DNA from 3 places in the Bacillus cereus group sp. BfR-BA-01383 genome. Region 3 is predicted to be linked to each of the others. Evidence: riboswitches for the same ligand, from Rfam matches in the RefSeq annotation. Region 3 holds a riboswitch; each other region holds the start of a gene.

Region 1 (7,074 bases), on a different contig from region 3:
TATATTGATTATAAATGGACATGAAAAATACGGTACAAAGGAAGGAAGATTAAATAAAACGTTAGTTGATTGTATGGTAACGGTATTAAGCGAGAGTCATCATGTGAAAACAACAACGATTCAAGATGGATATAGTATTAAGGACGAACAAGGAAAGCTTTTATGGGCGGATGTTGTGATTTATCAAACACCAATTTACTGGTTTAGTGTTCCTGGATTATTTAAAACGTATATGGATGAAGTATATGAATACGGTTTGTTCTTTGAAGGTGCAGATGAATATGGAACAGGTGGTTTATTAAAAGAGAAGCAGTATATGTTTTCTACAACTTGGAATGCACCTGAAAAAGCATTTGGGGATAAGACGAAGTTCTTTGAAGGGGAAAGTTTAGAATCAACGCTTAGTCATTTACATCGTGTGCAGAAGTTTCTCGGTATGAATCCGTTAAAGAGTTTTGCTTGTTATGATGTGGTGAAGAATCCGAATATTGAGCAGTATTTATTAAACTTGAAAAACCATATGGATGAAGTAATTAAATAATAGTTTGCATCTGTATGTGAAGAAGGTACTACTAAGGATGTAGTACCTTCTTTTTCATTCATAAAAATTACTTAGTTCTTATTGGCTTAAAGTCTTCATAAGTGGAATCTAATATTTTATCCCGCTATTTGTGGGCAGTAAAACTCCCACCTCAAAATTCGGCTGGAGCAAAGAGCTTAGGTGGGAGATCAACTGCCCGTAAAAGCCCGATTGGTGCGGGCTGATTATAGTTTCACTTTATGAAATACGTTGAAAATCTTTACTCATACAGGACTGTTTTAGTTTTTTTGATTTTATCAAATATTTAATATCAGAGGCGTTATCATATGAAAGCTGAATATGATAATAGTTAATATACTCAAATAATGCAAACACATAAATAAATAAATAAATAGGGCGAATGATATCCCGCCTACAGGTAAGTGAGGATACCAAATTGAAAAATCAATAATAAACATAATAAGTCCCGTGATAATCAATCCTATATTTATTTTTTGTAGCATTTTTAAATATTGAATAACCCCAATAGGTGTAACAGATGTTTTTTCTTTTTTTAGTCTTTTCCACTTTACATACCAGTAAACCGTTCCTTGTAATAAGATAAACTCTAAAAGAAGAAATGAGACCCAAAAAGAGTATAGGGAATATAAATGTAATGTAGGATAAGCATAATTAAGTAAGGAACTTGTGAAAATAAAAATAATGACTGAAAATAACTCACCTGTGTATAGATAGGAAAGCCTTTTTTCTAGGTTGCGTTTCATGGTTCTTCTCCTTTTATAAAAACTCACATTTTAATACGGGGATGGCTGTATCCATAACTTCACAAAATTCGCCCAACCGAATGAATCGATTGTTACATTCTTTAAAGAAGAAGGATATGTTTTTCTTTTTAAAACGGATCCACTACAGCTAAATTTGGAGTGGTATTTGGCTGTAGTAAAAGGTTTTTTAACGTGCCTACTAATATGTAGCCACTAATAAGTACAATAAGTCCGATAACACGTAATGTTTATAAGGGCACTTCACGGTTATTCGTTTCTGCCGGGTTTTGGGGCGGTGAAGGTGGATTGTTGTTCATAATAGGGATCCCATCTTTTTTATTTATATATGTGTAAAATCATTATTTAACTTATGGATTGGAATTGTATAGTCATTTTCACTATATGAGAGCTGCCTATGAATAGTGATAAGAAATTTTAGGACGAGAAAAGAGGCTGCTATGTACAGCCTCTTTTTCGTTAAAATGAAGAAATTCGTTTCTTCGTTTTTGGTACAATAATAAATTTGATCCAGAGTAATCCGGCAATTATAATGATAACACTATGTAGAAATTGTCCTGTAGCAACGAGTACAACAGTTGAAAAAACAATTAATTGAATGCTTATTAATATGAAAATTAAGCTGAGAAATTGGTTCATTTTTTCTTCAGTAGTAATCGGATATAATGCTACAATAATATTTCCCGAAAAATATTTCCATAGAGAACGAAGCTGCATAGAAATCATATATAGGAAGACGTAAGCGATGGCGCCTTTTACGTATATATTTGGAACAAAATATAGGGTGAAAGCGCCGATTAACCCTAAGCGAATATATATACCAAAATAATCATTGCCGCGTAAAAATGATAGTGTATGTAAATAGAAGAAAGTAGCTTGTTTTTTATGTAGTAAAGGTTCGATCCAATTGGAAAGCCATTTTCTGCCGTTTACTTGTTTTTTTAGCTGCGGCACATCAGTGAAGATGCTAGCAAATTGATAAAAGCGTATGTCCAATTTTTCTTCTTGCTCGATTATGTATTCCCACGGTATTCGTTTTGTAGGTTGTTTTTTCGTGTATAGAAGCAGGAAAGCGAGAAGTAAAAGTAGTCCGCCTAATACGATCACATTTGCTGTATAAAACAGCATGTAAATAATAAGTGCGTTACAAGCAAGTCGTATAATAAGCCATATACTTTTTTCATGACTATCACGCCACATCCAATGTATGTACATATTCCAGGCCTTCGTAATCATTAAAACGATAAAGATTGTACATAAAAAAGGTACAGTTAATTGTAATGATTGCATGGCAAGTGGAACGAGAATAAGGAACATAAATAATAATGGGAAAAGCTGAATGATGTAATTATATAGAAGAGATTTTTTGAAATAAGAAGTTAATTTCTCTTCTAGTGCGAGTAAATAGACAGCATCAGGTTTTTGAATAAATGTACGTATTGGGCATCTCGATATAATCGCTGTTAGGACGATTGTAATGAGTAATAAGGATACTCCTGTAGAAGGAGCTGTTTTAAGAAACTTTGCGTAATAGTAAGCACCTATACAGGAGACGAAGATGAAGCTATATAGTAAACCGTTAATCATACGTGCAAAGTATGTAATGATATTTTGAATATGTTGTTGGAAGCGACTGCTCCATAATGATTCGATTGACATGTTTTTCACCTCTTTGTTCTATTATATATGTTTTATAAAAGAAAAAACGAGCAAATTGCGTTATGCAACTTGCTCGTTTTTCTTTTCGTTATTTTTTTTCTGATCACGATTCATTAATGGATAGAAGGCAAAGCCGATTACGAATAAACCAATTCCGAGAAGGAATGTTTTTATATCGGATGCGCCTGTTTTAATAACCCATAGTGCATAGCAAAGCGCGATCACTGCGACTATGCCATCCATAATTCTTGAACCCATTTCATTTTTATACGTTTCACCAGTTGCGACTAGTTTTAACTGGAAGATTGGTGAGACGAGATACGGAATGAGATAGGCCAGTGTTGATACGGTAATAACGAATGTATAAGCTTCTGCAATTGTTCCTGATAATGTTGAGAATAAGAACACTTGCGACATAATGTTTGTTAATCGTAATGAGTAAATTGGACTTCCTTTTTTGTTTGTTTTTGCGAAGAAGGAAGGGAAGAAACCTTCTTTTGCTGCTTGATACGGTACTTCTGAGCTTAATAAAATCCAGCCTAATATGGAACCGAATAGGGAAGTAAGAGCAAGTAATGCCATAAGTTTCCCGCCGCCATGACCCATTGCAGCGTTTAATGCATCTGCTAATGGACGTTCAGAAGCTTGTAATTTATCAACGTGAAGTACACCCATTGTTAAAATTGTAATTCCTAAGTAAATTGCAACTGTAATTAATAATCCTGCAACTGTTGCGCGTTTTACTGTTTTGGGAGAGGTAGCTCGGTTTGATAAAAGAACCGCCGATTCAATCCCTATAAATGCCCAAAGCGTTGTAAGAGCAGCTAAATTTACTTGTGAAAGGAGGCCGTGTGATACGCCTTCTTTATCGATCATCGGTGTGTACCATTGTCCAAACTTTGAAGCTTCGAATGCAAATAAAGTAACGATGATGAATAAAAGGAATCCAGTTATTTTCGTTGTAGTTGCTATGAAGTTTAGTTTTCCAGCTCCGCTTACACCGTTTGTTAAAATTAAATGAGTTCCCCATAGTAAGATGGAACAAATAGTAAATGTAATTAGTTTTCCAACTTCTACGTTAAATGAACCGATTGAAAATAGTAGTCGTGTATCTTTCATGATCGGGAAGAAGAGTGATAAATATCCCGCAAATGATGTAATGATGGCAACGTTACTTGCCCAGTTTGCAACCCAATATCCCCATACCATACTGAAACCAGCCATTTTTTTCTTTTTTGGTGATGAGAATAAAGCATATGCATGACTTTGTGGCCCTGTTGTTAAATCAGGACGACGAATTGCTAAATTACCGAAAACAAGAGCTAGCATTAAAACACCAAACCCTGTTGTTAACCAAGCTAAAGTGACACCGAGTGGGCTTGCTGTTTGTGCCAACGTACTTGGCACCATGAAAATCCCAGCGCCAACCATGTTACCAACAACGAAAGCTGTTAGTACCCAAAAGCCCCATTTTTTTTGCTGCATAGAAAATACCTCCAAAGTTAGTATAACCAAGTCAAGCGAGGAGATATGTATGTCTTCCGAAGTCAGGAAGAGAAGTCCCAAACAAAACAAAAAAAGCACGTAATTTGCCGCTACATGCTTTCTATCTTATAAGAAACCCACGACATACCTCTCGATAGCTCTCCACAAACGAAAACGTTTGTGACAGTTCTGCACTTATTAAATACAGACCCAGCAAGCGTGCATGGTGGACACGACTTACTTCGGCAACCATTCCTTTCTCATTCATTCATCAATGCCACTACATCTCCTGAAATGATACTCTTAATGATTGCAACCTCTACCTCACCGAGATACGAATGAGGATTTAAATATTAAATTAACGTATTTAAGAGTAACAAATGAATTTTTATACGTCAATGGATATAGCAAAAATCAGATTATAGAGAAGAGTTTGTTATTGTGGTGTTGGAGGGTTTGATACAGATTCATTGAATAAATATGTAATGAATTTTGAACAGGAGATTTACTAATTATTTAATGGGAATGGGGATTATTGAAATGATACGTGCTTATAGTGAAGAAGAGGATCGAATCGGGATTTTGGATTTAATAAAGAGTACGGGGATAGAAGGGGAGATAGGTTCTTTGGATGATATTGTGTCGAACGCTACTCATTTTCTCTTATATATCCAAAATGAGGTTAAAGGGTTCGCATATTCATCTTTTTATACAAATAGTGCTGAAGAGTCTATTGTTCAAATAAGTGTGTATGTAGCACCAGGTTCTCGTTTAAGAGGTATTGGTTCTGCACTATATAAGAAAATAGAAGAGTTAATTTCTAAAATAAAACCGGATTTTGTATGTACTTATATGAGGACTGAATTAGAAAGTTCTATTGGTTTTGCTAAGAAAATGGGATTGGAAAGATGGTGGGGATCGCTTGAATTGATATATAAGGGAGGGAGCTTTCCTGAAACAGATATGACGTTTATTAAATATGAGGATAGATTTTTTGACCAGTTTGTAACAATGGTACAGGAATGTTATTACGAATTGCATGAAATGAATGATATGAAGCCTTACCTTGCTCTGGAAGATAGTATAAAGAAGTACAAATTGAACAATGAAAGTAACGTGTATGTAGCTTTAGAAAATGAACAGCTAGTTGCATCGGTTACGGTAGGAGAAGGAACAATAGAGAATTTAATGGTCGCACAAATTCACCAAGGAAATGGATATGGTCGTAAAGCCTTGCAATTTGGTGTGAACAAGTTGTTAGAAGACGGGTATGAAGATATTAGATTATGTTATATAGAAGGAAATGAAAGTGCTGAGAGGTTATACAATTCTGTAGGATTTAAACCGCTTCATAATACACAAGTGTATCGGAAATTAAAAAAGCAGCTGACCTAAATATTAGATCAGCTGCTGAATATAAGATTAAACTAAGTTTAATACAGTTACTTTTTCACGTGTCATAGACTCAAGGCTCTTACGAATACCTTGTGCGCCCATGCCTGAACCTTTTCTTTTACACCGATGAATGGGAAGTGGTCAGGGCCGCGCTCTGTGCGTCCGTTAATTTGCACAGAACCAGTTTCGATTTTGTTAGCAATTTCAATTGCTTGTTCATCTGAAGAAACACGGCTGATTGGAAGGATTGGGCCAAATGGCTCTTCCCAAGCAACTTTCATTTCTTCTGTTACGTGGTCGATTAATGTTGGGTAAATTAAGTTACGCTCACGTTTGTTACCGATAACGATCGTAGCACCTTTTTCTACAGCATCGTCAACTAAGCCTTGAACGAAGTCAGCTGATTTATCGTCAATTAATGGAACGATTGTGCTGTCTTATTCTTTTTTTATTTTGTATGCCCGTTCTTACAGAAGATTCTCTTATTTCAAATGGATTCATTATGTATTTTATTTTATATGTAAAAAAACAATTGACAGAATACTCAATAAAGTTGTAAGATTATAAATGGAAAATAAATGAAAGGGGTGTGTGTAATGATTGTAATCGTAAATGTAATGGGCTTAGCTCTGTTAAGTGGCAGAAAACATTCATATCATTACGCAACCCGTGCGGATATATAGGACCTTTTTGTCTTATGAGAAGCGTACGTTGCGTATATCGTAACGTACGCTTTTATGCATTTTTTTGCATATCGTCAAGCGACGGTATGCTTTTTTTTGTCCAATTTGCTTGTTTCCATACCTTGTATGGTTACTATAAAACAACTTTTAGAAGGTGGAAAAATGTGATGAGATTGTATGGGTTGCGAAATGTAAATGTGATGGATTTGGATAGTGGATAACGAAATGAGAGTGAAACGAGAACGAGAAGGGAGAGGTTACATTGTTTTCAGTATTACTAAAGTTAAGATGGTTTTTTAAAGAACATTGGAAGAGATATAGTATCGCAATTGGTGCACTTTTAATTGTGAATATAGTTGAAGTCATTCCCCCGAAAGTGTTAGGGGTTACGATTGATAATATAAAAACAGGAACGTTAACGAATGCAGCAATTATAGAGTCTATTCTTATTTTAATAGGAGTTACAGTAGTTGGATATGGTCTTACTTTTGTTTGGCAACATCAATTGTTTGGAGGTGCATTCGTACTT
Region 2 (7,074 bases), on a different contig from region 3:
TTAACGCAATTTTGTCTAATTTAATTTCTTTTTCAATTTGTGATACGTCGTATGTCTCATCTATACGGTTTACTAATTCGTTTCTTGTACTCATTTTCTATATCCTCTCTTAGCTTTATTTTTCAATTTATCTTATTGATAATGAAGACCACATTCTGTTTTCACTTTGCCAGCCCATCTACCATCTCTTGAATCGCCACCATCTACAGGTAACGTACACTTCTCACACCCAATACTTGGATACCCAACATCATGCAGTGGATTATATGGCAAACTGTGTTTGTATACATATCGCCAAACTTCTTTCCAAGTCCAATGAATGAGCGGACAAATTTTAATAGATTGAAAACGATGATCTTGATTTATAAAGTTTGTATGTTTGCGAGTTTCTGATTGTTCCCTTCTTAATCCTGATATCCAAGCTTTTTCATGTGCTAGTGATTTTTCTAACGGTAAAATTTTTCTAATCTTACAGCAAAGGTTCGGATTACTTTCCCACAATTTTTCTCCATGAAGCTTCGCCTGTTCTTCAAGTGTAATTTCTGGCTGTTTTTCTATAATATTTAATGAAGGAAATCGTTCCTTCACCTTTTGAATTAATTCATACGTTTCTTGAAAATGAACATTTGTATCCAAAAATACAACTTTAGCAGATGGATTTACTTGGTTTATAAGATGTAGTAACACCATACCCTCCACTCCAAAGCTACATGCGTATACGATTTCACCTTTATATTCTTTATAAGCCCAACTTAATACTGATAACGCGCCTTTCGTTTCATCTTCTTCTGAAAATGAAACGCTATTTTCTTCCCACGTTTCATACGTCAACATGTTTTTTCCCCCTGTAAAAGCAAAAAGACGGTTTTAATCTAATAAAATAGATTAAAACCGCCTCTAGTTTTTCTAGTCAGCGCTTTTTACTTTAAACGTACTTTTTCACTTTTCTCTAATTGAATTACTTTTCCATCTTGCACAACAATTGTAATTGAACCATATTTCATATCAGCAAGCATCGCTTGAATCTTCTCAGACACTTCATCAAAATGCTCCCGTACGCTCACGCGAACAGCCCCCCTTTTATTCATAAAAAAAATCTTTCCCATTTCGAAAAGACTGTTCGGTAATATATTTTACCTTATCTTTCAAAATGGATTCCATTTTGCTGGATTTAGCACCTTGCTTTCTATAAGCAGGTTGCCGAGCTTCGTCGGGCCAGTTCCCTCCGCTTCTCTTGATAAGCTTTGTATTTGTATTTTATCACAATTCAGATTTTTTTCAATCCTAGTTTTCCGATATATTTAATTATTTTTCTTTTTTAAAAGGAGTTGCCTTTACTAGACAACTCCTTCTTTCTCATTCACACCAGCTCTTTAATACGTATGCGATCGTTCCCGATAATATTTTCATATGTTTCACGCTCTACAACAATTTGTGATGTCCCACCTTTTGCAAAGACGACAGCTGGTCTCCGAATACGATTATAATTATTCGCCATTGAATACCCATATGCCCCCGTGCAAGAAATTGCTAGTAAATCAGAAGAAGCGACTTTCGGTAGATGAATATCCCAAATCAGCATATCTCCACTCTCACAGCATTTCCCAGCAACCGAAACGAGTTCCTCATTCGCATCATTCCCTCGATTCGCTAACATTGCTTCATAACGAGCGTTATATAAGGCAGGTCTTAAATTATCCGTCATTCCACCATCTACTGAAACATATTTTCTTATGCCAGGAATATCTTTCACCGCTCCGACTGTATAAAGTGTCGTTCCAGCATCACCTACAATACTACGTCCTGGTTCAACCCATATTTCTGGCAATGGATAGTTACATACTGTAAATTGTTCTCTCACTGCACTTGTTACAGCTCGCACATATGTCTCAAGTGTTAATGGCGTATCCGAATCTGTGTAGCGTATTCCGAATCCTCCGCCCACATTCAACACTTTTACTACATAATTTGTTTGCTCTCTCACTTCTTCTAAAAATTGGCGAAGAACTTCAATTGCTCGAACAAATCCAGCCGTTTCAAATATTTGTGATCCGATGTGCGAGTGAATTCCTAGCACATTATAATTTGATTTTTGCAAAGCAAGCTCAATTGCTTGCATCGCTTGACCATTTGAAACACCAAATCCAAATTTCGAATCCTCTTGACCTGTTGTTATATATTCGTGTGTATGTGCCTCTACTCCTGGCGTTACACGGATTAGTATGTTCACAAATTTTCCATGTTGCACTGCTAAGTCATGCAAAATTTCTAATTCTAAGAAATTATCTACTACAAAACAACCAATATTCGCCTGAAGAGCCATAATCATTTCTTCTTCTGTTTTATTATTTCCGTGAAAATGAATGCGCGATGCCGGAAATCCTGCTTGAAGCGCAGTATATAATTCTCCTCCAGAAACAACATCTAAAGACATATTTTCTTCACGAGCTACTCGGCACATCTCCATGCACAAGAACGCCTTGCTAGCATATGCTACTTGATAAGAGAAACCACTTTCTTTAAAAGCACGATGAAACGCACGACATTTCCTACGAATAGACTCTTCATCGTACACATAAAGTGGTGTTCCGTATTGTTTTGCTAGCTGCGTCGTATCGCACCCTCCAATTTCTAAGTGTCCTTGCCCATTGATTCGGCTTGTGCCGTGTAAATACATTTGAATTCCTCCCTTATTTCCTCTAAAACTCATAACCCCAATCTTCTATTCATTGCAGCACGCTTTTAGATAGACAAAAAACGCGCGGAACAATGTTCACACGCGTTTCTTATTAGGAAAAATATATATTGAAAAAATAAACGAGTTGTTATCTTCTCAAAATAAGAAACCGCATCAACATCTCCAAATAGCTCTCCATAAAATAAATCTTATGACAGTACTACATTTATTCAATGTAGTCCCAATATATGAATAAGGTGGTCATTCTTATATTTCGGCAATAGTCCCTTTCAACCTATGATCACAGATTCCACTAAATCTCCCATAGTTTACTCTTTCCTATCGCGGCCTCTACCTTTGAGAGTAGATGAGGTAAGTCTATTTAATTTTCAAACATCTAATTGTTGCTATTAACAATACCAAAGGACCATTTTATTTGTCAAACAATTTTTTATATTGGTTTTTTACAGTTTAGTTTCGTATCATTTGGTAAGCGCTTTACAGATATTTTTGTAATAGTCCATTCTCCTTCTTCATTGTTAAATGTCATACTTATCTTCTCAAACGGAGGAAGTACTTTACCACCTATTCCTGATTCATATTTCGTTATTTCAATTACTGCTTGAAATAAATATGTACCGCTATAAAGTTTTTTTAAACTAATAATTTTAGAACAATCAAACGGTTTTAATTTTCCATATTGTTTCTCAATCGCTTCATTTATTTTTGGAAATAACACAGAATAAAGAGCATCTTCCATGAGCGGTGCATCATATTGTGCTACTGATACACTCGGTGAAACAAAAAGCACAAAACTAATGCATACTATAAGATATAATAATTTTCGCATCATAACCTCCGTACCATTACGCGATACTTTCTATGTTTAACGAATGATAATAATCGCACATAGAAATTCCATTTTATTGTCTCCCACTTCGCTTTTTCTACTCAATTGTTGCAAAAAAAGCCCACAACCCGCTTTTATTTTCGTATAATGATACTCATAGTATAATAATCATAATAATAAAGGACTGTTCGTATATATAAAGTGAGGACCTATTCAAAGGGGTTCACAAGAACTGTCATGCTTTTAGGAGAGGAGTATATTATGCTACAACATCTGTTTCCAAAATTACGATTTGCACTCGTTGCAGTCGTTTTATTATGGATTAAAACATATATTGTGTACAAGCTAGCATTCGATATTAGAATTGATAACTTCTTTGAAGAATTTATGCTTTTTATTAATCCACTAGCTTCGTTACTTTTATTTTTCGGTTTAGCCTTACTTGCATCTAAGCACCGAAACCGGATTATTATTGGAATTAGTTTTGTTCTGTCATTTATTTTATTTGGAAATGCAATGTTTTACGGGTTTTATGATGATTTCGTTACGTTCCCCGTTTTATTCCAAACAAATAATATGGCTGATTTAGGAACGAGTATTAAAGAACTCTTTACGTATAAAACATTACTTTTATTTGCGGATGCAATTATTTTAATATTTATATCACGTAAATTCCCGGCATTTTGTGACAAAACACCACTTTCACGATCTGAGAAGCGCACCTTCTTTAGTGGTGTAACAGCGTTATTAGCACTACAAATTGTTGTTTCAGTTATTTATAAGCCACAAATGTTCTCACGTTCTTTCGATCGTCAAACTGTCGTGAAAAATTTAGGTTTATACACATATCATCTATTTGATATTACACTTCAATCTAAATCTTCAGCTGAACGTGTATTTGCAAGTGGGGACGGATTCTCTGAAATTAAAAACTATACTGACGCAAAAAATAAGCAAGTTGATAAAAACTTATTTGGAGCTGCAAAAGGAAAAAATGTAATTTTAATTTCAATGGAATCTACACAAAATTTTGTTATTAATAAAAAAATAAATGGGAAAGAAATCACTCCGTTTTTAAACGAATTTATTAAAGATAGTTTTTATTTCGATAACTTCTATCATCAAACTGGACAAGGTAAAACTTCTGATGCTGAATTTATCGTGGAAAACTCACTTTATCCGTTAGATCGTGGTTCTGTGTTCTTTACTCATGCAACAAATGAATATACAGCCACACCAGAACAATTAAAGAAATACGGATATTCTTCTGCTATCTTCCATTCAAACGATAAAGCGTTTTGGAATCGTGATGTAATGTATCCTGCGCTTGGATATGATCGTTACTTTAATTTAAGTGACTACGTAGGCACAGAACAAATGTCTGTCGGTTGGGGATTAAAAGATAAAGAGTTCTTTGAACAATCTATTCCAAAGTTAAAATCTTTACCACAACCGTTCTATACAAAATTTATTACTTTAACAAACCATTTTCCGTTTCTTCTAAATCCAGAAGATCAATATGTTGATGAGTTTAATTCGGAAAGTGATGTTGTAAACCGCTACTTCCCAACAGTTCGTTACACGGATGAAGCTCTTAAATCATTTATTAATCAATTAAAGGCAGAAGGACTGTACGACAATTCTGTTATTGTCATTTATGGTGATCATTACGGCATTTCCGAAAACCATAACGCAGCTATGGCTCAGTTCCTTGGGAAAGACGCTATTACACCGTTTGATGCTATGCAATTACAACGCGTCCCTCTCATTATTCATGTACCTGGTCAAGAAGGAAAAGTTATCTCTAAAGTATCAGGACAAATTGATATTAAACCAACGCTGCTTCATTTACTTGGTATTAAAACGAATCAATCAGTTGAATTTGGAACTGACTTATTTATAAAAGAAAAAGATCCACTTATGGTAATGCGCGATGGTAGTTTTGTTTCGGAAAATTATGTTTATACAAAAAATATGTGCTATAAAAGAAGTACGGGCGAAGAAACTGATTTAACACTTTGTCAGCCATATATTGAAAAAGCAAAAACAGAATTAAAATTCTCTGACAAACTAATTTATGGAGATTTATTACGATTCGATCCTAACAATCGATATAAAACTGGAACGATGACAACGAAATTTGAATAGTGTAGGAAGCAACTTTAGAAAAGTTGCTTCCTTTTTTTACTTATCTTTCAAATTGTTCCTCTATGAAATCTTTCACAAATTGGGAATTTCTTTCGTATGAGGAATAAATTTATGGTATGATAAAATGAGTAAACTTTCATACACTAATTAAGAATTCATTAAAGAAAGCAAGGGATCAGATTTTGTATAGAGCAGCTATTCCAAACTTATTTACGCTCGGAAATTTATATAGCGGATTTTTATCAATCGGCTATGCATCTTTAGGATATTATAAATCAGCTGCTATTTTAGTACTTATCGGGATGATGTTAGATAGTCTTGATGGGCGTGTTGCTCGTTTATTACGCGTTGATTCACAAATGGGAAAAGAGCTTGATTCACTCGCAGATGTTGTAACATTTGGCGCAGCACCTGCTGTTTTAATGTATTACACATCTTTCTCCAACTACGGAATCATCGGACTATACATAGCGGGATTATTCCCCCTTTTCGGAGCATATCGTTTAGCACGATTTAATGTAACACCATCTTCTACTTCAATGAAGTATTTCACTGGAGTTCCGATTACTGCAGCAGGAGGGCTTGTCGCTTTCCTAACATTATTTTCAGATACCATTCCAAAAATCGTTCTTATTACAGTATTTGTAACGTTCGCATTTTTAATGGTGAGCCGCATTCGTATCCCAAGTTTAAAAGATGTACCGATTCCACGATATAGCATCATTATTACACTATTTTTAGTTGGAAGCATTATCACAATGTACCAAACAGGTTTTGGTAATTTTTCTGTTTTCTTATTCATTGCCATTCCACTATATATTTTGTATATGCTATCTCAATTTCTTAGACAAAGACCATCTAAAAAAGAAAATAAAGAAAAATAAAAAGAAACCTTCCGAAATTGGAAGGTTTCTTTTTATTTTGTAACTAATACTTTTTGATTTACAGGTGTTACTGGTTCTTCACCATTTAATACAGCTAAAATATTTCTTACAGCCATTTCAGCCATCGCATCACGAGTTTCAAATGTTGCATTTCCTACATGAGGAGCGAGCACAACATTCTTTAATCCCTTTAGCTCTTCTGTAATTTTCGGTTCAAATTCAAACACATCAAGAGCTGCGCCCTCAATTTCATTCGTTTTTAATGCATGAGCGAGTGCCGCTTCATTCATAATTGGTCCACGTGAAGCATTTACAATATATGCTGTTTTCTTCATCATTTTAAACTGTTCTTCATCGATCATATGATGTAATTTCGGATTATAAGCACAGTTAATTGTAATAAAATCTGCTGTTTGTAATAATTCTTCCAATGTCACATATGTTGCGCCCAGTTCACTTTCCGCTTCAGGCTTACGATTTGGTCCTGTATATAAAACATCCATTCCAAATGCTTT
Region 3 (7,074 bases):
TAACAGGATGCTGTTTATCACGCAATTGCTGCAACCATTGAAAAACGAGTTCTTTATCTTCTTTCGTAATATCGTTAATATGATTAGCTACAGATTTTTGAACGTATTTAGAAGGATCATTCATTAATGGTTCAAGAAGCTTTAAATTGTTCTTAAAATCACCTTTCAGAGCTCCAATTTTTTTTGCCCAAGGAAGTCTTGGTCTAGTACCTTCTGACACTAATCGCCTAATGTGGCTGTTTTCGTCATGTATCCACTGTTGTAATATGTTTAGTGTGTCTTCATGATATGTTTCAAGAAAAGGACGAATGGCATATTCAGCAGTATTCCTTTTTGTTATTTCATACATAGCATTGAATGAGGATTCAAAATCGTTAAGTCCATATTTTTCAACGTATTTTGCAATAGGCATATACATGTATCCGTTTGTAAATGTGCCTACTTCTGTTGTATTTTCTGGTCCTAATGTTTTCAGTAATATATGTATTGCTTCCTTAAAATCTTTTTGTAATGCATTGTGTAATTCATCTGCTATTACTTCAATACGTTGCTTTAACTCTAAATTTTCAACTTTATATGTAACAGAAGCTACAAAATTTCTTTTAGAGAAATGGGGATTGTGTTTACAAATAGAATCAGCCATTTTTTCTGCTAATTCTTCATTAAATAAAAATTTCAATGGAACATATTTACCCATTTTTTCACCTCATTAGTCAAATGAAAACAATTTTTATTTTTTAATCGACAACCCATAAACCAAAGTCTCACTCGGAGTCGTAATACTAAAACCAGTCGTCTTATAATCAAGTTTCACCGTATCACCAGTATAGTCTTTCGTGAATGAATCCATTTGTACGATAAGATCTGTATCTTCATATACAACATCATCTGCATTATATGTATCCCAAATTAAATCCACATCAACGAAAATACTACAAGAGTTTGTCATTGTTCCTCTAATACGAACGATTTTTTTGCCTTCACGTTCTAATCTATGTATAGCTGCTTTTGCTTCATCAGTAATACGAATGTTCATGTAATCCCAACCTTTATGTATATTTCCTTTATTATTGCAAAAACAAAAGAAATAGGGAAGTAAAGAGGGTTGTAATAAAAAACGAGCAAACAAATTTGTTTGCTCGTTTTACTTTATTTTAGTTCACATTTATCAAGAGGAATCACTTTTGTTTTTTTCGTAAATTTATAACCTAACCATAGTACTAAGAAAAGTGGTAAACCGATGTAAGAAACGAATACACCGTTCCAATCGATAGATTCTCCCGTAAATGCGCCATAGTTTTGTCCTAAAATGACAATGACACAAAGTGCAAATGCAAAGATTGGACCGAACGGGAACCATTTTGCTCGGTAAGGTAAGTCTTTTAAATCTTTTCCTTGTGCGATATATGCTTTACGGAAACGATAATGACTAATTGCAATTCCAACCCATGCGATAAAGCCAGACATTCCGGATGCGTTTAATAACCAAATGTATACAACGCCGTCACCGAATAAAGAAGCAATGAAAGCGACACTACCGACAATCGATGTTACGATTAATGCGTTAACAGGTACGCCACGGCTATCCAATTTACCTAAGAACTTTGGTGCTTTTCCTTGGCGAGCTAAATCCCAAAGCATACGAGTTGATGCATACATACCAGAGTTACCAGCAGATAAAACGGCCGTTAAAATAACAGCGTTCATAACAGAAGCAGCGAAGGCAACGCCCGCTTTTTCAAAAATAAGTGTAAATGGACTTACTGTTACATCACTTGCGGCAAGGCTTTCAGTTGTGTAAGGAATTAATAAACCGATAACGAGAATCGCAAGGATATAGAATAAAAGAATACGCCAAAAGATCGAACGAATTGCTTTTGGAATATTACGCTCTGGATCAGCAGTTTCACCAGCAGCTACTCCTAATAATTCAGTTCCTTGGAATGAGAAACCAGCGGCCATAAATACACCGATAATTGCCATAATACCGCCGTTAAATGGTGCATCTGCAACAGTGAAATTTTTAAATCCAACAAATTCGCCGCCCATAATACCGAAAATCATCATAAAACCGACAATTAAAAAGATAATAATAGTAACTACTTTAATAAGTGCGAACCAATATTCAGATTCACCAAAACCTTTAACAGATAAATAGTTTAAGAGAAAAATAATAGCTAAACAAAGGCCACTCCAAACGAGTGAAGGTGTATCTGGAAACCAAAATTTCATAATTAACGATACAGCTGCGAGTTCAGCCGCTATCGTAATTGCCCAGTTATACCAATAGTTCCATCCAAGTGCGAAACCAAGTGATGGATCAACAAATTTTGTTGCATACGTGCTAAAAGAGCCAGTAACAGGCATGTATGCTGCGAGTTCAGCTAAGCTTGTCATTAAGAAATAAACCATAATACCAATTGCGGCGTATGCAACTAGTGCACCACCGGGTCCAGCTGAGTGGATGACGCCACCGCTGGCAAGAAATAATCCGGTACCAATTGTACCACCGAGAGAAATCATTGTAAGGTGTCTTGATTTTAAACTACGTTTTAATTCACCTTTTCCTTGTGTAGTTTGCGTTTTAGAGGTAGTTTGATTCGTTGCGCTATTCATGTTCAACACTCCTTTTCTTGTAAGATAGGAAGGAGCGGGGGGAGAAAAGTACAAAAAACCGCCAAAGGAATTTGGCGGAACGTTTCACAAATAACCACCCCATCATACCCTTCCGTTAAGATAGCACCCCACGTTTACACGGTAATTTTGTAAACGTGACAGTTCTGTTCCTTTCGGAGACAGCCCCAGCTTATAGTTCCAGAGAAGAAATATAAACTTCGGCAACTTTTCCTTTCAAACGGAGTCGGTGACATTCTCTGTGTCTCGTCCATTTTACTTTTAAAAGTCGCAACCTCTACCTCATCGGACTGATGAGGATTTATATATTGCTAAGATTTTTAATATATCGCAATTGTAATCACTTTCTGAATATATTGCAAGGAATTTTGTTAGGAAAAGTCAAAAAATATCGGTTATTGTTTAGGAAACGCTTGCAAAACTCCACCCGAACCTACTGTTATGTAACAAAAAAATAAATAAAGAAATTGTTATACAAATGTTTCGCAAAAAATAATGAAAAATCCTCTAAAATTAAAAGAAAATTCGGAAAATATAATTCGACATTCATAATGTGGTCATATTTTTTGTTATAATGAGATAAACGTTTAAAGGAAAAGGGGAAATCATTGTGAAATTAGAAACGGAAAGGCTCTATATAGTACCATGTACAGAAGAGATGTTTCGTGTTGCTGAAAAACAATGGTATAACAGTGGTCCGCATATTATAGGCCATGTAGAACATGTAAAAGAAGATACGGCTTTATTACCTTGGGGCGCATGGTATGTCATTCGAAAAGAAGATGACATCGTACTAGGGGATATAGGGTTTAAAGGGAAACCAAGCGAGAATAGTACAGTAGAAGTTGGTTACGGTTTTATTGAGAAATATTGGAATAAAGGATATGCTACAGAATCTGTAGCTGAATTAATAAAGTGGGCTTTTCAGACAGGAAAAGTAGAAACGGTTATTGCAGAGACACTTCTAGATAATTATGGTTCAATCCGTGTATTAGAAAAATTACATATGAAGAGAGTAGAAGCTACAGAAACGATGATCAATTGGAAAATAGAAAAATACCGCTCGAAATAAATCGGGCGGTATTTTTGTAATTAAGGTAGTATTTGTTTTTGATCTGTCGGGTATCCAATTGTCGAATGTTTCGAATGATTACGGACAGCAATAAAAATAGATATAATAACGACAAGACCAACTGCCACGTAAGAAAGTGAAATAATAGTTGGATCCACTTTAAATGTTGTAAGTAGTGTACGTATATTCGTAAAAATAATAAGGCCACCAACTAATACGCCAAGTAAATGAGATGGAACGATGCGTACTAACCATGCTGCAATTGGAGCTGCGACAATACCGCCAAGCATTAAGGAGAATACCCAAACCCAGCTTACTTGTTCCCAGCCAAGTGAGATGAAGAAGCCGATTGTTGCAGCGAGTGAAACAGGAAATTCACTCGTATCTACAGATCCAATCACTTTTCTAGCTTCATTTCCTCTTGCAAGTAGCACAGGTGTCGTAATTGGACCCCAGCCACCACCGCCAGTTGAATCGACGAATCCAGCGAATAAACCGAGCGGTACAAGTTGTTTGGCAGACATGCGTTTTTTTGAAGTGGCAATTTGCTTTTGAATAAGAAATCGTAATAAAATATAAACCCCTAAAGTGAATAAAAATATTGAAATGTACGGTTTAATCACATTGCCAGGTAAATTACTTAAAAAACATGCCCCAATAAATGCACCAATTGCTCCTGGTAATGTAAGCCTGGAAACGGTATATTTATCCACGTTTCCAAATTTAATGTGAGATGCACCAGAAGCAGCAGTTGTAACGACTTCAGCTAAGTGAACAGAAGCGGAAGCTACAGCCGGTGCGATACCAAACATTAATAATAGAGAAGTAGAGGTTACCCCATACGCCATTCCGAGTGCTCCATCAATCAATTGAGCGAAAAATCCAATAATAGCAAATACAATTAATTTCTGCATAAATATTCCCCCTGTAATAAATAAATGAAAAAGGCACTTTTCCCATATGAGAAAAGTGCCTTTGGTTTTTCCAATCAGCAATATTGAAATTTGTTTTATTATAATACATATTAATCGTATAAAACAACTGGGTTTTAAAGTTTTTTGAATTGAATGAAAGAAAAATAAAATATACAATAAAAGGATGGAGAGAAAGGGGAGAAGGACATGTTAGTATTTGATCATCTCGTTCACGCAGTGCATTGCACACCGGAGGAAGCAGCAAAACAAATGCAGGAGCGTGGATTTCATACTGCATTAGGCGGACGACATACAAACTGGGGTACTTGGAATAGTTTATGTTATTTTGACTTATCATATATAGAATTTTTAGCAGTTCAGCATGGAGAAAAAGCGAAAGAAGCAGAAAATCCATTAGTGCAGGAAACGGTCGTGAAATTACAAACTGGAGAAGGAATGCTACAAATCGCAATTCGAACAGATGCAATTGAAGAATTAACAGTTAAGTTCAGAAAGCATGGCATACAAACGATTGGACCATTTGAAGGGAAACGCATGAGAAAAGATGGCCGTCTTTTAGAATGGAAAATGTTATTTGTAAAGCAGGAAGAGAACGGACCGAAATTACCCTTCTTTATACAGTGGAATGAAACGGACGAAGAAAGAAGAATCGATTTACATAAAACAGGGACGATTGCTGAACATAAAAACAAAGTACAACAAATTGAAACGATTCATTATGCGGTGAAAAATGTTCGAGAAACGGTGCGGAAATGGAAAGAAGTAATGGGGTTAGCTGCAAGTTCAGTCGTAAAAAATGAAGAGTGGAATGCTGAGTGTCAAAGTGTATCGTTTGGTGATATTCATGTACAGTTTTGTGAACCGCTTGGAGAAGGGTTAGTGCAAGAACGCCTGAAGAACCAGGGCGAAAATCCATTTGCAGTAGAGTTTAAAGGGGAAAGTAAACAAGTGCATGAAGTGTTAGGGAGTTTGTACATATATTAATAGAGAGATTGAACCGAATTATAGAAGATCATAATCATTCTTCATCCTATATTCCAAGCTGGTATCAATCACATCATATGGATATGATAAACAATAGATAATGGAGGGATTCATTTGGATAAAATAGCGGTAATTTCAGATATTCATGGTAATATTCCGGCATTAGAATCTGTGCTGAAAGATATTAAATTAAGAGGGATAGAGCGTATTATTTGTCTTGGCGATTTAGTAGGAAAAGGCCCTCATTCAAGCGAAGTAATTGAAATCGTTCGTAAAGAATGTGAGGAAGTCGTAATGGGGAACTGGGATGATTTCATTACAAAACCGACTGAATTTGAAGCGTTAAAATGGCATCAAAAACAACTGTCAGAAGAACAAAATGAGTACTTAAGAAGTTTACCATTTTCAATCGAGTTTTATATGAGCGGGAAACTCATTCGTATGTTCCACGCTTCACCGAGAAGTTTATATGAAAGAATTCAACCACATGCCGCAATAGAAGAACGTGTTAGTATGTTCGAAAATAGTGACCTCACAGAGAATAAAGAAGGAGAAAGAAAACCAGATGTCGTTTGCTACGGTGACGTTCACCAAGCATTCGTTCAAAATTTCAGAGGCAAAACGTTATGTAATGCTGGTAGTGTAGGAAATCCTCTTGAAATTACACAAGCATCCTATTTAATTTTTGAAGGAACTTACAATGAAAAAGAAGCAACGAGTTTTTCCATCCAGCTCGTACGTGTACCGTACGATATTGAATTAGCCATCCGATTAGCAGAAGAACTCGATATGCCAGAAATTGAGGAATATAAGCAAGAGTTACGAACTGCTTTGTATCGGGGGTTTAAGGGGAAGTAAGGAAGATATCTATCGTAACTAAAAATATATCAACGATTCGACAAAGGATATCGACTTACCGACAAATAGTGACACGTTTTGTTACTTGTAATTATATTATGTAAACTAATTACAGGAGGAGATATCATGAACCGAAAACAAATCATTAAAGAAATTACAGATCATATTTTAACGTTAAACTTAACGCATCCAATAAGAGTTGGAGTAAGTGGTATTACAGCATCAGGAAAGACAACATTTGCAAACGAACTTGCAGAAGAAATAAAGAAACGAGGAGTACCAGTAACACGCGCCAGCATTGATGATTTTCATAACCCGAGAGCGATTCGCTATACGCAAGGAAAAGAATCTGCAAGAGGATATTATGAAGATGCACACGATTATATAGCTTTTAAAGAAAGGTTATTAAAGCCTTTAGGACCTAACGGGAATTTACATTATGAAACGATTTCTCATAACTTAATAACGGACATCCCTGTACATAATGAACCACTAGTGGCCTCGCCAAATATGGTGCTAATAGTAGATGGAACATTTCTATTGAAAAAAGACGTAGAGTATTTATTTGATTACAAAATTTTTGTAGATACA

The links. A riboswitch is a leader RNA that binds a small molecule or an ion and turns the genes downstream of it on or off. The one in region 3 is predicted to bind lysine.
Region 1: it holds a riboswitch for lysine, as region 3 does, so the genes downstream of both, MR065_RS09815 (amino acid permease) here and MR065_RS06380 (amino acid permease) in region 3, are expected to answer to the same signal.
Region 2: it holds a riboswitch for lysine, as region 3 does, so the genes downstream of both, lysA (diaminopimelate decarboxylase) here and MR065_RS06380 (amino acid permease) in region 3, are expected to answer to the same signal.

What each region holds. Positions count from the first base shown of each region.
Region 1 is NZ_JAKUFP010000007.1:123,711-130,784, reverse strand. It holds gene MR065_RS09835 (NAD(P)H-dependent oxidoreductase) at 1-541, shown strand, start outside; partial or broken gene MR065_RS09830 (general stress protein) at 779-1,305, opposite strand; partial or broken gene MR065_RS09825 (hypothetical protein) at 1,434-1,622, opposite strand; gene MR065_RS09820 (ABC transporter permease) at 1,783-2,982, opposite strand; gene MR065_RS09815 (amino acid permease) at 3,043-4,467, opposite strand; lysine riboswitch at 4,615-4,797, opposite strand; gene MR065_RS09810 (GNAT family N-acetyltransferase) at 5,008-5,862, shown strand; partial or broken gene MR065_RS09805 (aldehyde dehydrogenase family protein) at 5,890-6,299, opposite strand; gene MR065_RS09800 (ABC transporter ATP-binding protein) at 6,808-7,074, shown strand, end outside.
Region 2 is NZ_JAKUFP010000012.1:22,070-29,143, reverse strand. It holds gene sat (sulfate adenylyltransferase) at 1-94, opposite strand, end outside; gene MR065_RS13525 (phosphoadenylyl-sulfate reductase) at 133-834, opposite strand; gene MR065_RS13520 (YezD family protein) at 921-1,064, opposite strand; SAM riboswitch class I at 1,136-1,244, opposite strand; gene lysA (diaminopimelate decarboxylase) at 1,361-2,677, opposite strand; lysine riboswitch at 2,858-3,039, opposite strand; gene MR065_RS13510 (DUF3888 domain-containing protein) at 3,129-3,527, opposite strand; gene MR065_RS13505 (LTA synthase family protein) at 3,789-5,675, shown strand; gene pssA (CDP-diacylglycerol--serine O-phosphatidyltransferase) at 5,858-6,559, shown strand; gene MR065_RS13495 (2-hydroxyacid dehydrogenase family protein) at 6,592-7,074, opposite strand, start outside.
Region 3 is NZ_JAKUFP010000004.1:167,398-174,471, reverse strand. It holds gene MR065_RS06390 (DNA alkylation repair protein) at 1-697, opposite strand, end outside; gene MR065_RS06385 (iron-sulfur cluster biosynthesis family protein) at 731-1,036, opposite strand; gene MR065_RS06380 (amino acid permease) at 1,150-2,616, opposite strand; lysine riboswitch at 2,730-2,922, opposite strand; gene MR065_RS06375 (GNAT family N-acetyltransferase) at 3,245-3,706, shown strand; gene MR065_RS06370 (sulfite exporter TauE/SafE family protein) at 3,727-4,620, opposite strand; gene MR065_RS06365 (VOC family protein) at 4,828-5,625, shown strand; partial or broken gene MR065_RS06360 (aminoglycoside phosphotransferase family protein) at 5,628-5,726, shown strand; gene MR065_RS06355 (metallophosphoesterase family protein) at 5,740-6,483, shown strand; gene MR065_RS06350 (nucleoside/nucleotide kinase family protein) at 6,610-7,074, shown strand, end outside.